DNA from 2 places in the Frondihabitans sp. OV104 genome. Region 2 is predicted to be linked to the other one. Evidence: predicted binding sites of a transcription regulator. Region 2 holds the regulator's gene; the other holds the start of a gene.
The links. The regulator HspR, encoded in region 2, represses chaperone genes until heat shock. The targets are predictions, from matches to a motif close to AAGTTGAGTCNNNNNGACTCAACTT.

Region 1: AC3CBB_RS11630 (ATP-dependent Clp protease ATP-binding subunit) is a predicted target of HspR. The motif match lies at 3,653-3,677, and genes of this name have one in related genera.

Annotation. Positions count from the first base shown of each region.
Region 1 is NZ_CM173541.1:2,466,310-2,473,785, forward strand. Features, by position in the region: gene AC3CBB_RS11620 (AraC family transcriptional regulator) at 1-182, opposite strand, end outside; gene AC3CBB_RS11625 (SDR family oxidoreductase) at 330-1,058, shown strand; gene AC3CBB_RS11630 (ATP-dependent Clp protease ATP-binding subunit) at 1,163-3,637, opposite strand; gene AC3CBB_RS11635 (YflT domain-containing protein) at 3,741-4,379, opposite strand; gene AC3CBB_RS11640 (AraC family transcriptional regulator) at 4,555-5,541, shown strand; gene AC3CBB_RS11645 (hypothetical protein) at 5,523-5,681, opposite strand; gene yczR (MocR-like transcription factor YczR) at 5,742-7,175, shown strand; gene AC3CBB_RS11655 (transglycosylase domain-containing protein) at 7,182-7,476, opposite strand, start outside.
Region 2 is NZ_CM173541.1:2,866,466-2,873,941, reverse strand. Features, by position in the region: gene dnaK (molecular chaperone DnaK) at 182-2,038, shown strand; gene AC3CBB_RS13405 (nucleotide exchange factor GrpE) at 2,042-2,632, shown strand; gene AC3CBB_RS13400 (DnaJ C-terminal domain-containing protein) at 2,738-3,748, shown strand; gene AC3CBB_RS13395 (heat shock protein transcriptional repressor HspR) at 3,800-4,213, shown strand; gene AC3CBB_RS13390 (phosphotransferase) at 4,221-4,952, shown strand; gene AC3CBB_RS13385 (hypothetical protein) at 4,973-5,386, shown strand; gene AC3CBB_RS13380 (GntR family transcriptional regulator) at 5,390-6,070, opposite strand; gene AC3CBB_RS13375 (class I SAM-dependent methyltransferase) at 6,172-7,296, shown strand.

The DNA of each region.
Region 1 (7,476 bases), 400 kb from region 2:
GGCATCAGCTGTCGGGGGTCGTGCCCGGGCACACCGAGCCATGCGGTGCCCGAGGTGACGGCGTAGAAGGCGGCGCCCGGGTTGTCGGTCCACCAGACACCCCAGGTCGCGGTGGCCTCGATCCGGGCGCCGAGGGTGCCGCGGACGCCGGAGACCGCGAGTACGTCGGCAAGGAGGTCCATCCCCCCAGGATAGCCGGCAAGCATCTCTGCACCTGCACACATGAGTCGATCGGCTATCGATTTGTTCTCTCCAGGCATCGACCTGCGCATCACCTGCTTCGTACGCTCGACGAGTGCCGAACGGACGGCACCGGAAAAGGAGCACCAATGAACATCGAAGGCCAGATCGTCCTCGTCACCGGATCGAACCGCGGCATCGGCCGGCAGTTCGTCGAAGAGCTGCTCGCGCGCGGCGCGGCGAAGGTCTACGCGACCGCCCGCCGCCCCGAGGGCGTCGACGCCGAGCTGTCCGGGCTGACCGGCGTCGCGATCCTGCCGCTCGACATCACGGACCAGGCGTCTGTCGACGCCGTGGCAGCGGCAGCTCAGGACGTCACGCTGCTGATCAACAACGCCGGCGTCTCGACCGGCGCCGACCTGGTCGCGGGCGACCTCGCCCTGATCCGCCGCGAGATGGACACCCACTTCTTCGGCACCCTGAGCATGGTGCGGGCGTTCGCGCCGATCCTCAGGGCGAACGGCGGCGGCGGGATCGTGAACGTCCTGTCGGCGCTGTCGTGGTTCAACTGGATCGGCGCCGGCGCGTACGGTGCGGCCAAGGCGGCCGGCTGGGCGATGACGAACGGCGTGCGCCTCGAGCTCGCAGCGCAGGGGACCCTCGTCACGGGCGTCCACCTCGGAGCCGCCGACACCGAGATGATGGCCGGCTACGACGGTCCGCTGCTCGCACCCCGCGACGTCGTGATCGCGGTGCTCGACGGGGTCGAGGCCGGCTCGACGGAGGTCGTCGTCGACGAGTGGAGTGCCACGGCGAAGGCCTCGCTCGCGCTCGCGCCGTCGGCCAGCCCGTTCTACGACGGCACGTTCAACGCCTGAGGCAGCGCCACGACGCGCCGAGCCCCGCCGTTTCGGCAGATCCCCGCTGTCGCGCAGGAGGGACGGAGCCGAAACGGCGGGGTAGGGGCCGGCGGGCCGGGCCGCTAGACGGCCGCGGCCACCAGCACGTCGGCCGTCAGGCTGCCGTCGGCCACCGCGAGCCGCACGGTCGACCCGGCGGCGAGGCGCCCGTCGACCATGAGCGTCGCGAGCCGGTCGTCGACCTCGCGCTGGATCAGCCGGCGCAGCGGGCGAGCGCCGTACTCGGGCTCGTACCCGTGCTCGGCCAGCCAGTCGACGGCCTCGGGCGAGGCGTCGAACCGGATGCCCTGCGCGGCGAGCCGGGCGCCGGTCTCGGCCAGCATGAGCGACACGATCGCTGCGAGCTGCGTGCGCTCGAGCTTGCGGAACAGCACGATCTCGTCGATGCGGTTGAGGAACTCCGGTCGCATGGCCTCACGCAGCTTGCCCATCACGCGGTCGCGCAGCGCCTTGTCCGAGCCGAACCCGCTGTGCCTGTCAGAACCGCCGCCGTCGGCCGGCCCGCCGACGAAGCCCATCGCACCGCTCCGCGACGCCAAGAACTCCGACCCGAGGTTCGACGTCATGATGACCACCGTGTTGCGGAAGTCGACCGTGCGTCCCTGTCCGTCGGTCAGGCGCCCGTCGTCGAGCACCTGCAGCAGCAGGTTGAACACGTCGGGGTGCGCCTTCTCGATCTCGTCGAGCAGGATGACCGAGTACGGGTTGCGGCGCACGCGCTCCGTCAGCTGACCGGCTTCTTCGTAGCCGACGTAGCCGGGAGGGGCGCCGACGAGGCGCGAGACGGTGTGGCGCTCGCCGAACTCCGACATGTCGAAGCGCAGCATGGCGGTCTCGTCGCCGAACAGCGACGCGGCCAGGGCCTTCCCCAGCTCGGTCTTACCCACGCCCGTCGGGCCGAGGAAGAGGAAGCTGCCGGTCGGGCGGCGCTGGTCGCCGAGCCCGGTGCGCGAGCGCCGGACGGCCTTGGCGATCACCGCGACGGCGTCGTCCTGACCGACGACGCGCTCGTGCAGCTCCGTCTCGAGCAGCGCGAGCCGTGAGCGGTCGCCGTCGGTGAGGCGCGCGGCGGGGATCCCCGTGGCGCGCGAGATGAGCTCGGCGATGTCGTCGGCGGTGATGACCGCGTCGGCGTTCGCGGCGAGGTCCTCGGGCGCAGGAACGCCGGACGCTTCCGCCAGCCGGGCCTCGACGGCCGTCATCGCGTCGCGCAGCCCCGACGCCTCCTCGTACCGCTCGGCCGCCACCGCGCGGTTCTTCTCGGCCTCGAGCTCGGCGAGCTCGGCCTGGAGTGCGGCGGTGTCGACGACGAGCCCGAGGCGCAAGCGACGGCGGGCGCCGGCCTGGTCGATCAGGTCGATGGCCTTGTCGGGGAGGAAGCGGTCGCTGACGTAGCGGTGCGAGAGCTCCACTGCGGCCGCGAGGGCCTCGGGCGTGTAGGTCACCGAGTGGTGCTCCTCGTAGCGCGGGGCGAGCCCGCCGAGGATGGCCGTGGCGTCGGCCACCGAGGGCTCGGGCACCTGGACGGGCTGGAAGCGCCTCTCGAGTGCGGCGTCCTTCTCGACGCGGCGGTACTCGGCCAGCGTGGTGGCGCCGACGACGTGGAGGTCGCCCCGGGCGAGACGCGGCTTGAGGATGTTGCCGGCGTCCATTCCGCCGTCGCTTCCGGCACCGGCGCCGACGACGGTGTGCAGCTCGTCGATGAAGACGATGAGCTCGTCGGAGTGCGCTGTGATCTCGTCCATCGCCTTGGTGAGGCGCTCCTCGAAGTCGCCGCGGTAGCGGGTGCCCGCCACCATGCCCGGCAGGTCGAGGGCGACCACGCGCTTGTCGCGGAGCACCGGAGGCACGTCGCCGGAGACGATGCGCTGGGCGAGACCCTCGACGATGGCGGTCTTGCCGACGCCGGGCTCGCCGATCAGGACGGGGTTGTTCTTGGTGCGGCGGAGCAGGATCTCGACGGTCGCCTCGATCTCATCGGCGCGGCCGATGACCGGGTCGATGAGGCCCTCGCGAGCTCGCGCGGTGAGATCCGTGCCGTACTGGTCGAGCGTCGGCGTCTCGGATGCCGGCTCGGCGCCGGCCGCCGCCTGCGCGGGGCCGCCGGACTGCACGAAGCGCTGCATGGCCTCGGGAGTGATCCCCGCGGCGCCGAGCAGCTGGCCGGGCGCGGAGCCCTGATCGACGACGAGCGCGAAGACGACGTGCTCCGGGTCGACGTAGGTCGAGCCGAATGCGCGTGCCGCCTGAGCGGCCTCCAGCAGGATCCGCTGGGCCGCCGCGGTCAGGGCCGGACGCTGCGGGGCATCGGCGGACGCGCCGGGGAGGCGGCCGTCGACTGCCGCGGCCAGGGCCTCGCGGTCGGCTCCGACGTAGGCGACGAGGTCGCTGGCCGGGTGGAGGTCGAGCGCGGCCCGAAGGATGTGGAGAGCGTCGAGCTCCGCGTGACCGCGCGAGACGGCGATCTCGCGCGCCGCGGCCATGAGCTCGTGCGTGCGACGGCTGAGGAGTCGGCTGATGTCGACGTTGTCGGGCATGGAACCTCCAGGAGAAACTTGAGTGCCTTTGACTCAACTCAACGCAGGAGGACGCGAGACATTCCCACCCCGCCCACAAAGGTGAGCGGGGTGGACTCAACCCTTACTTGTAGACGGCCTGAGTCAGCACCTGCGAGGCCCGGGCGGAGAACTCCCCGCGCACCAGCACCTCGTAGCGGCCGGCCTCCATGGTCTTGATCGACGAGAAGTCGCGGCGGCCGCGGGTCATGGCGTGCCCGGCGAATCCGAACAGGGCTCCCCACACGGCACCCGCCACGACGGCCGTGAGGAGCACCGCGACGAGGTTCGCATTGGCGAAGATCGCGAACAGGAAGCCGAGGAACAGGCCGAACCAGACGCCGCTGAGCGCACCGCGCCCGGCCGCCTTGCCGTTGGTGAGACGCCCCGACACGTTCTCGACCGTGCGGATGTCGTGGCCGACGATCGAGACGTTCTCGACGGGGAAGCCCTCGTCGCTCAGGCGGTCCACCGCGGCCTGGGCGTCCTCGTACTTCGTGTAGGTCGCGACGACCTGCGGGTAGCCGCCGCCGGCGAACGCGCCGAAGCCGCCGGCCTGCTCGGCCTGCGATCCCGTGGAGTCGGCGGCGGGCTGCGTCGTGACGGGCGGCGGGACAGCACCCGGAGGCGCGTACTCGCCGTACTGCGGGGCGGGGCCGGCCTGAGGGCGGTCGGCAGCGGGGTCTCCGGCAGAACCGGCACCAGACGGGTTGTCGTTCGACATCGAGTACTCCTTGTGAATTCAGGGACGGATCTCCACTCTGCCCTTGTCGCCTGGCGTTTTTCGGATAGTCCCCGGTCAGCGCCGGAGGTGTGCCTAACACTCGCCCATTACCAGGAAAAACACGGCCGCACCAGGGGATGACGCAAGCGTCACCCACGTGCGAGCATCCCCATCGATGAGCCAGCACCACGACAGCCCGGACGCCGAGCAGACGCCCGATACCGCCCAGATCAAGGCCGACCACCACGGACGCGACCTCGACGAGGCCTTCGCCCTGTACGCGGGCAACTACAACGGCTCCGGCTTCTACGCGGAGCAGACCGAGCTGCCGTTCGCGTACCGCTACACGATCGACGGCGACGACGACGTGACCCTGCGGTCGTCGAGGTTTCTCGGATCGATCCGCGGCACGGTGCAGCCCGAGGGCGAGTACATCGTGTCGTGGCTGACCGCCGGCCAGGGCCTGATGGACATCGGCGCGGACGAGCTGCGGATGGCGCGGGGGCGACCGGCGATGTTCCCGACGGGTCGGCGGTACGCGTTCCACCTCAGCGACTTCCGGCAGAACCTCATCCACTTCGAGTCGGGCTACCTCGAGCGGATCGCGGCCGAGCGCGCCGGCGCGGAGCCGAGCCGGCTCCACTTCGACCACACGGCGATTCCCGACACGGCAGCGCTCGTGGCGTGGAACGAGGCCGTCCAGGTGGCCGCGCGCGCCATCCTCGGCACGCCCTCGACCGAGCTGCAGCAGTCCGAGGCGAAGCGGCTGCTCGCCGGAGCCCTGCTCGACACGTTCGCGCACGAGGGCCCCGAGCGGCGAGGTCTGGCGGTCGCGCCCGGCAACGCGCGGCTCGTCGCGGCCCTGGAGTTCGTCCACGAGCACGCGGCCGAGCCGATCACGACCACGGCGATCGCCGACGCGGCCGGCCTCAGCCTGCGCGGGCTGCAGCACGCCTTCCACCAGCAGTTCGAGTCGACGCCGAGCGAGTACCTCCGGGGCGTCCGCCTCGACCGGGTGCGCGGCGAGCTGCTGGCCGCGGCCCCCTCCGAGACCACCGTGTCGATGATCGCCCTCCGCTGGGGCTTCGCGCACTCGGGCCGATTCTCGTCGGCCTACGTCAAGCGGTTCGGCGAGTACCCGGCTCAGACGCTGCGGCGCTGAGTCGCGCGGCGACCTCCATCGCGGTCGGGCACCGGCCCGTAGCCGTCGCGCGCGACGGCGACGACGACTAAGGCGATGGCGACGAGGCCAATCCCGGCGAAGACGAGCAGGGCGATTATTGACGAGTCCAATGAGGTCATGTCGAGATCCAATCCTGCTTTGGCGGCCGCAGAAAGGACCAATCCCGGTAAAGTGGCTCCGTGACCACGACGACCGCCCTCGGAACCCACGCGCTCCAGACCCTTCTCGGCGAATGGCGCCACGGCGGCGTCGCGCACATCGAGCTCGCCGAGAAGCTGAACGTGCTCCTGATCGACGGCCGCGTCCGCTCGTCCACCCGCCTCCCGGCCGAGCGCGAGATCGCCCGCGCGCTCGGCATCAGCCGCACCACCGTCGTGTCGGCGTACCGGCTCCTGCGCGAACGCGGCGTGCTGTCGAGCGTCCAGGGCTCGGGCAGCGTGCTCGAGCTCCCCGACGCGACGCGCCCCGCCGACGTCTCAGGCCCCGTCGACCTCGACCTGAGCAAGGCGACCCCCCAGGCGTGGCCCGAGGTGGCCGACTTCGCCGCCCGGGCCCTCGTTCGCCTGCCCGAGCACGTCGCGCGAGGCGGCATCGATTTTCTCGGGGCGCAGGAACTCCGCCAGGCCATCGCCGACCAGTACACCGCCAAGGGCGCCCCCACCACCGCCGACAACATCCTCGTGACGCTCGGCGCCCAGCACGCCATCGCGCTCATCGCCCGGACGCTCCTCGGCCGGGCCGACCGCGTCGTGGTCGAGACGCCGAGCTACCCGCACGCCCTCGACGCCTTCCTGTCAGCCGGCGCGCGGCTCGTCGCCAGCCCGCTCCCCCTCGGCGGCACCGACGCGCCTGGCCTCGCCGAGACCCTCCGCGATGCGCGTCCTGCCCTCGCCTACCTGATTCCCGACTTCCACAACCCGACCGGCGCGAGCCTCCGCGACGACGACCGCGAGCTCCTGCTCACCACCGCGGCGCGCACCGGAACCCCGCTGCTCGTCGACGAGACCCCCGCCGACCTCGACATCGACCGGCCGTTCACCACCACCCCGTTCGCCGCGCTGCCGTCGCACGGCGCCACGGTCATCACCGTCGGCTCGATGAGCAAGCTGATCTGGAGCGGCCTGCGCATCGGCTGGATCCGTGCGGAACGCCACCTCATCGAGCGCTTCGCCCTCGCCCGGCCCGCCGGCGACATGGGCAACGGGGTTCTCGACCAGCTCGTCGCGGTGGAGGCCATGGCGCACCTGCCGCGCATCCGCGAGGCCCGGCGCATCGAGCTCGGTGCCGGGCGCGACACCGCGGTGCGCCTGCTCAGCGAGCTCCTGCCGGAGTGGGAGGTGCCGACGGTCAACGGAGGTCTGGCCCTGTGGATCGGCCTCGGCGCCCCCCTCAGCTCCGCCCTGTCGCTCGCGGCCCGCTCCCGGGGCGTCACCGTGACTGCGGGCTCGCGGTTCGGCATCGACGGCGCGTTCGAGCGCAACCTCCGAATCCCGATCACCGACTCCACCGCAGCGCTCGAAGAGGGCATCTCGCGCCTCGCCGAGGTGTGGTCGACGCTCGGTCCGGGCTCGCGCTGGCGGAGCGCCGCCCACGAGACGGCGTTCGTCGTCTGAGTCGGGCTAGTTCTTGCCCTTGTCCGTCGACGGCGTCGGCGCCTTGTCCGCACCCTTGTCGTTCTTCGCGTCACCCGACGGGTCGGACTTCGCCGGCGCCTTCTGCACGTAGCCGATCTCGGACTGCGGCGGGGCCGTGAAGCCCGTCGCGCCGGGGTAGGCGACGTTGAGGTCGTGGATTATCTGCTTGTCCATCGAGAACTTCAGGCCGTAGCCGTACTGCCCGTTGATGTACGTGTGATAGAAATTCGCCCCGCCCGAGATGTTGCCGACCCAGGTGGCCTGCGCGATCTTCGACGTC
Region 2 (7,476 bases):
CATCTTCGGTCCTGGTCGAAGTCCTTACGAGATGATCGGTATTCGAAGTTGAGCCTGGGGCGCTCAAGTCTTCAAGGGAACACTTGACTCGAGTCGAAGGAGGACTAAACTTGAGCGCGTCGGACTCAACTCCGATTCTCAGGTTTTAGGTACACCAAGCACGACGAAGGAGAACAGCCACATGGCACGTGCAGTAGGAATCGACCTCGGAACCACCAACTCGGTGGTCGCCGTCCTCGAAGGCGGCGAGCCCACCGTCATCGCCAACGCCGAGGGTCTTCGCACGACCCCGTCGGTCGTCGCGTTCACGAAAGACGGCGAGGTGCTCGTCGGCGAGACCGCGAAGCGCCAGGCCGTCACCAACGTCGACCGCACCATCGCGTCGGTGAAGCGTCACATCGGCACCGACTGGAAGGTCGAGATCGACGACAAGAAGTACACGCCGCAGGAGATCTCGGCCCGCATCCTGGGCAAGCTCAAGCGCGACGCCGAGCAGTACCTCGGCGAAGACGTGACTGACGCGGTCATCACCGTTCCGGCCTACTTCAACGACTCCGAGCGCCAGGCCACCAAGGAGGCCGGCGAGATCGCGGGCCTCAACGTGCTCCGCATCATCAACGAGCCGACCGCGGCCGCTCTGGCCTACGGCCTCGACAAGGGCAAGGAGGACGAGCTCATCCTGGTCTTCGACCTCGGTGGCGGCACGTTCGACGTCTCGCTGCTCGAGGTGGGCAAAGACGACGACTTCTCCACCATCCAGGTGCGCTCCACCTCGGGCGACAACCGCCTCGGCGGCGACGACTGGGACAACCGCATCGTCGAGCACCTCATCAAGAAGTTCAAGGATGCCAACGGCGTCGACCTCTCGACTGACAAGATCGCCAAGCAGCGCCTCAAGGAGGCCGCCGAGCAGGCTAAGAAGGAGCTCAGCTCCTCGTCGTCGACCAGCATCCAGCTCCCCTACCTCACGCTCACCGCTGATGGCCCCCTCAACCTCGACGAGACCATCTCGCGTTCGCAGTTCGAGCAGTGGACCTCCGACCTCCTCGATCGCACCAAGAAGCCGTTCAACGACGTCATCAAGGAGGCCGGTGTCAAGGTCGGCGACATCGCGCACGTCGTCCTCGTCGGCGGCTCGACCCGCATGCCCGCCGTCTGGGAGGTCGTCAAGCAGCTGACCGGTGGCCAGGACCCGAACAAGGGCGTGAACCCAGACGAGGTCGTCGCCGTGGGTGCGGCCCTCCAGGCCGGTGTCCTCAAGGGCGAGCGCAAGGACGTCCTGCTCATCGACGTCACCCCCCTGTCGCTCGGCATCGAGACCAAGGGCGGCGCGATGACCAAGCTCATCGAGCGCAACACGGCCATCCCGACCAAGCGCAGCGAGACCTTCACGACGGCCGACGACAACCAGCCGTCCGTCGCGATCCAGGTCTTCCAGGGCGAGCGCGAGTTCACCCGCGACAACAAGAACCTCGGCACGTTCGAGCTGACCGGCATCGCTCCGGCTCCGCGCGGCATCCCGCAGATCGAGGTCACCTTCGACATCGACGCCAACGGCATCGTGCACGTCTCCGCGAAAGACAAGGGCACCGGCAAGGAGCAGTCGATGGTCATCTCGGGTGGCTCGTCGCTCTCGAAGGACGACATCGAGCGCATGGTCCGCGAGGCCGAGGAGCACGCCGCCGAAGACAAGGCGCGCCGCGAGGCCAACGAGCTCCGCAACTCGGGCGAGCAGCTGGTCTACTCGATCGAGAAGCTGCTGAAGGAGAACGACGAGAAGCTCCCCGCCGACGTCAAGACCGAGGTCCAGGGCGACGTCGACGCGCTGAAGACCGCGCTCGCCGGCGACGACGAGGCGGCCATCAAGCCGGCTGTCGACAAGCTGACCGAGTCGCAGCAGAAGATCGGCCAGGCGCTCTACGCGTCCGACCAGGCCTCCGCTTCGGCTCCGACCGACGAGCCCGCCTCCGAGACCCCGGCCGACGACGAAGACATCGTCGACGCCGAGGTCGTGGACGACGAAGACGACAAGAAGTAGTCCGTGACCGACGACAAGAACGGCACCCCCGAAGAAGAGCCGCTCCAGCCGACCCCGGAGTCGCCCAGCGAAGACGGCGGCACGGCCGACGTCGAGGGCGCGGAAGAGCTCGTCGAGGCCGAGGGCCCCGATGTCGAGCTGTCGGTCGAAGACGAGGCGATCCTGGATCAGGCCTCCGTCGACCTCGTGGCCGACATGCGCCAGGACATGCTCCGTGCGCAGGCCGAGCTGGTCAACTTCCGAAAGCGCGTCGAGCGCGACCGGGAGGCGAACCGGGACGCCGTCGTGGCCGAGGTGATCCGAGCGATCCTCCCGGCTCTCGACGATCTCAGCCGCGCTGAGCAGCACGGCGACCTCACCGAGGGCCCGATGGTGGTCATTGCGCAGAAGCTCCGCAGCGGATTCGATCGCTTCGGACTCACGCAGATCGGAGCCAAGGGCGACGTGTTCGACCCGAAGTTCCACGAGGCGATCGTCCAGCTCCCCACGGCCGACGTCACGGTCAACACCGTGGCCGATGTCATCGAGCCGGGCTATGTGCTCGGCGAGAGAGTGCTCCGGGCGGCCAAAGTCGCCGTCTCGGTCCCGGCCTAGGCACTGCATCACCAGCGGCGGCGGGCTCCCTCCAGGGGCCCGCCGCCATACTGATACTTCCGCGTCCTTCGAGGGGCGCGAGCGACACACAGAAGGGCGGCACGAGTGGCCAGCCAGGATTGGTTCGACAAGGACTTCTACGCCGTGCTCGGCGTGTCCAAAGACGTGACCCCCGCGGAACTCAAGAAGGTCTACCGCAAGCTCGCCCGCCAGTACCACCCCGACTCGAACCCCGGCGACGCCAAGGCCGAGGCCAAGTTCAAGGAGATCTCCGAGGCCAACTCGGTGCTCTCCGACGCCGCGCAGCGCAAGGAGTACGACCAGATCCGCGCCATGGGCTCGGGCGCGCGCTTCACGGCGGGTGCCGGCGGCCAGGGTGGCGGGGGAGGCTTCGAGGACGTCTTCGGCGGCATGTTCGGCCAGGGCGGCCGACAGGGCGCAGGCGCCGGGCAGTATCCTTCAGGAGCGCGGGGCGGCTTCGAGGACATCTTCTCCGGCATGTTCGGCGGCGGCGGTTTCGGCCAGACCAGCGGCGGCTACCGGGGATACGGCGGCCCGAGCAAGGGCCGCGACATCGTCGCCTCGACCACCCTCGACTTCCGCACGGCCATCACCGGCGACACCATCACGCTGACGCAGTCCCAGGGCAAGCCCATCAAGGTGCGCGTGCCCGCCGGCGTCCACGACGGCCAGAAGATCCGTCTGCGCGGCCGCGGCGAGCCCAGCCTCGACGGTGGCGAGCCGGGCGACATCGTCCTCACGATCGCCGTCCGCCCGCACCCCGTGTTCGAGCGCGACGGGCTCAATCTGCGACTCGATGTCCCGGTGACCTTCGCCGAGGCTGCCCTCGGCGCCACCATCGAGGTGCCCACGCTCAGCGGCGAGAACGTCCGCCTGCGCGTCGCGCCCGGGACGCCCAGCGGCCGCGTCCTTCGGGTCAAGGGCCGCGGGGTCGATGCGAAAGACGGTAAGGGCGACCTGCTCGCCACCGTCCAGGTGGCCGTCCCTTCGCACCTCAGCGACAAGGCCAAGGCGGCTGTCGAGGCCCTCGTCGCCGCGCTGCCCGTCGAGAACCCGCGCGGCGACCTGCTCGACCGGGCCAAGCAGAACTCGTAGCCCCGATCCTCGTAGTCTGACGACTATCCCGAGCCGGTGAGGAGGCCGACCATGGACGAGTACTCGCCGATCTTCGCGATCGCGGTCGCTGCCGAGCTCGCTGAGATGCACCCGCAGACGCTCCGCCAGTACGACCGCCTCGGACTCGTCATCCCGACGCGGACGGCTGGCAAGTCGCGGCGCTACTCGATGCGCGACGTCAATCAGCTGCGCGAGATCTCCCGCCTCAGCGGCGAGGGCGTCAGCCTAGAGGGCATCAAGCGGATCCTCGAGCTGGAGAACCACGTGACCGCCCTGCAGTCGCGGGTACGCGAGCTCGAGTCCGCGCTCGCCGACGAGCTGCTGAACCGTCCGGGGTCGCGGGTGTTCGCGGCGTCGTCCGGCGGCGGCGTGGTGCCGCTTCGGGCCGGGCGGCGGCCGGAGCGCCCGACGCAGGTGGTGCTCTGGCGGCCCGAGGGTCGGTGAGGCGGCGGTGAGCTTCGACCGGCCGGCGCAGGTGCCCCGAGGCCCCGTTCCTGCGCCCCCTCGGGTCGTCGAGCTGGCGGCAGGAGACGCGATCATGCCGGTCTGGGTGAACGAGGTGGGCGGTCTGACGTTCCAGCTCGGCGACGGCGACACCCGGCGGTTCGCCAAGTGGGCCCCGCACGGACGCGGCCTCGACCTGGCCGGCGAATCGGCGCGACTGCGCTGGGCCGTCGACCACGCGCCGGTGCCGCGGGTGCTCGACGAGGGGCGCGACGACGACGCCGAGTGGCTGATGACGGCGGGGCTGCCGGGTCGGAGCGCGGTGGACGATCGGTGGCTCGCTGATCCTGCGCGGGCTGTGCCGGCGGTCGGTCGGGCGCTGAGGGCGTTCCACGACACCGTGCCCGTCGACGGCTGCCCGTTCGACTGGTCGATCGAGAAGCGGGCCGCAGGCTCGATGTTCGACACCCGCGACGCGCCGCCGATCGATCGGCTCGTCGTCTGCCACGGCGACCCCTGCGTGCCCAACACGATCCTGAACGACGACGGCTCGTGGTCGGGCATGGTCGACCTCGACGCGCTCGGAACCGCCGACCGCTGGGCCGACATCGCGGTCGCGACGATGAGCCTGGCCTGGAACTACGGCCCCGGATGGGACGCGGCTTTTCTCGAGGCGTACCGCGTCGACGACGACCCCGCGCGCATCGACTTCTACCGGTCGCTCTGGAACCGCACCTGAGACCGGGCTAGGGTCGGGCCATGAAGAAGGTGTCAGGGACCATCTCTCATCCGCTCACCGTCGAGGAGCCGATCGTGCTCACCGGGGTCGCTCCGAGGGGAGCGCTGGTCTGCGAAGGCGGCTCGCTCGACCTCCGCGGCGTCGTCGGCGACCGGCTGACGATCGAGCCGGGCGGGTACGTGCTCCTCAGCGGCACCTGCGACGCGACGGTCACGATCCACTCCGGCGGGTTGCTCGAGATCGCAGGCACGCTGAACGGCCGCATCGCTCGCAACGACGGGGAGGTCTGGGCCATGGCGGGCTCGACCATTCAGGGACGGCTGCTGACGGCGCTCGGTCTGCTCGGGCCGCTTGACCCGGAGGCGACAGTCGAGGCGGGAGCGCCGCGGTTCCGGTTGACGTCGGTCGGAGGTCTTCTCGAGGTAGTGCCCTAGCCGTCAGGTGGTGTGCGCGTCGAGGAGGCTCTCGGAGCAGGGAGCGGGGAGCTGGTGCAGAGTCTCCGCGGCGAGTTCTGCTGCGATCGCGTCGCAGTCGAGAGTGGCCTGCCGCAGAGCGCTGTATGACCGCGTGAGCCGCGGCTGGCCGAAGATCTCGGTGATGTTGGGCAGACGCAGCTTGTAGGCGAGACCCGCCGTGGTGTCGTGGCAGACTCGCTGCAGATGCGGATTGCCGCAGTAGTCGACGAAGAGGTCGAAGGCCGCATACGTGTGGACGTTGAGGGCCAGGCCGTCATCGTTCTGGAGATCCGCCAGGCAGGTGTCGAGGGTGGCGACGATCTGCCTCCTCACCGGATCGGGCAGGACCGGCGTCGCCAGCCGAACCGCGCCTCCGAACAGGACCCCCAGCGTCTGGATGACCTGGACGGCCTCCTCCGCCCGGGGGACGGCGACGCGGGTGTGCTTGTTCGGCACGATCTCGACGAAGCCCGCGTGCGCGAGATCGCTCAGCGCCTCCCGCACAGGTGTCCGCGAGCAGCCCAGCCACGAGATGAGGTCGTCGTCGGCCAGGCGCTCTCCGGGTTCGAGGATGCCGGACAGGATCGCCTTGAGGATCTCTTCGCGGATCCGGTCGCGCATCAGCGTGCGTGGACTCGAGCGTGGGGTCTCGGGGATGGGCATAGACACAGCGTTTCGCAACAGTTGCCGTTTGTCAAATGTTTTATGCACATATTACGTTCGGGATCTACCGACCGGGCTGTGCACATCACTACGCTTGGCTCATGCCCCTCGACCTCGCCGCCCTCCGCCGCCGTCCCGACTTCGAGGCGCCGAACCTGGTCGCGGTCGATGCCACCGATCGGCTGCTCCTCGATAAGGCGACCGCGACGCTCTCGGCACTCGGCTCCGGGCAGCTCGCCGTCATCGGCGATCACTATGGCGCGCTCACCCTCGGTGCCGCGTCGTCGCATGGGCTGACCGGCATCCGCGTATTCCAAGATCCGCTCGTGTCCGAGCTCGCACTCGACGCCAACGCGGCCGAGGTCGGTCTCGAGGGCACGTATGCGCACCATTCCCTCGACGGGGCGCTGGTCGACGGGGCCAGGGCCGTCCTGCTCCAGCTGCCCCGCTCGCTCGCCGCGCTCGACGAGATCGCCGGCCTCATCGCGCGCCACGCCCATCCCGAGGTCGTCGTCTACGCCGGCGGAAGGCTCAAGCACATGACGACCGCGATGAACGACGTGCTCCGCGAGCACTTCGAGGTGCTCTACGCGGGTCTGGCGCGGCAGAAGTCGCGCGTGCTGACAGCGTCCGAGCCGGTCGACCCGCCGGTGGAGTCGGCCTGGCCACGCTCTCAACGGCACGATGATCTCGGCCTCGCCGTCGCGGCGTTCGGTGCCACGTTCGCTGGCGCGAAGATCGACATCGGCACGCGCGCCCTGCTCGACGTGCTGCCGGAGGCACTCCCGTCGGCCGAGGTGATCGTCGACCTGGGGTGCGGGTCGGGTGTGCTCGCGGTCACAGCCGCCCTGACGCGGCCCGAGGCTCGCGTCATCGCGTCCGACCAGAGCGCCTCGGCTGTCGCGTCCGCTCGGGCGACAGCAGAGCTGAATGGCGTCGCCGACCGCGTGACGGTCGTGCGCGACGATGCTCTCTCATCGCAGGCCGAAGGGTCGTGCGATCTGGTGCTGCTGAACCCGCCCTTCCACGTCGACGCCGCGGTCGAGCCCGGCATAGCGCTCAAGCTGTTCGAGGCGGCGGCTCGGGTGCTGCGGCCGGGCGGAGAGCTGTGGACGGTGTACAACTCGCACCTCAAGCACAGAGACACCCTGGAGTCCGTCGTGGGTCAGACGCGTCAGGTCGCACGCAACCCGAAGTTCACCGTCACGGCCTCCGTCCGACGCTGACGGGCACCCGCGTCAAGCCAGTGGTTTCCGGTGCCGTGCCGTTCCGATGTCGCCGACCTGCTCGAACAGCCAGGCCGTGCTCCGTTCGGCTGCGTCGCCCAGAAGGGCTTCGCGGACTTCCTGCTCTTCGCGCTCGTGGCGAAGGGGATCGCCCGTACTCGATTCCGACATGGTCACCTC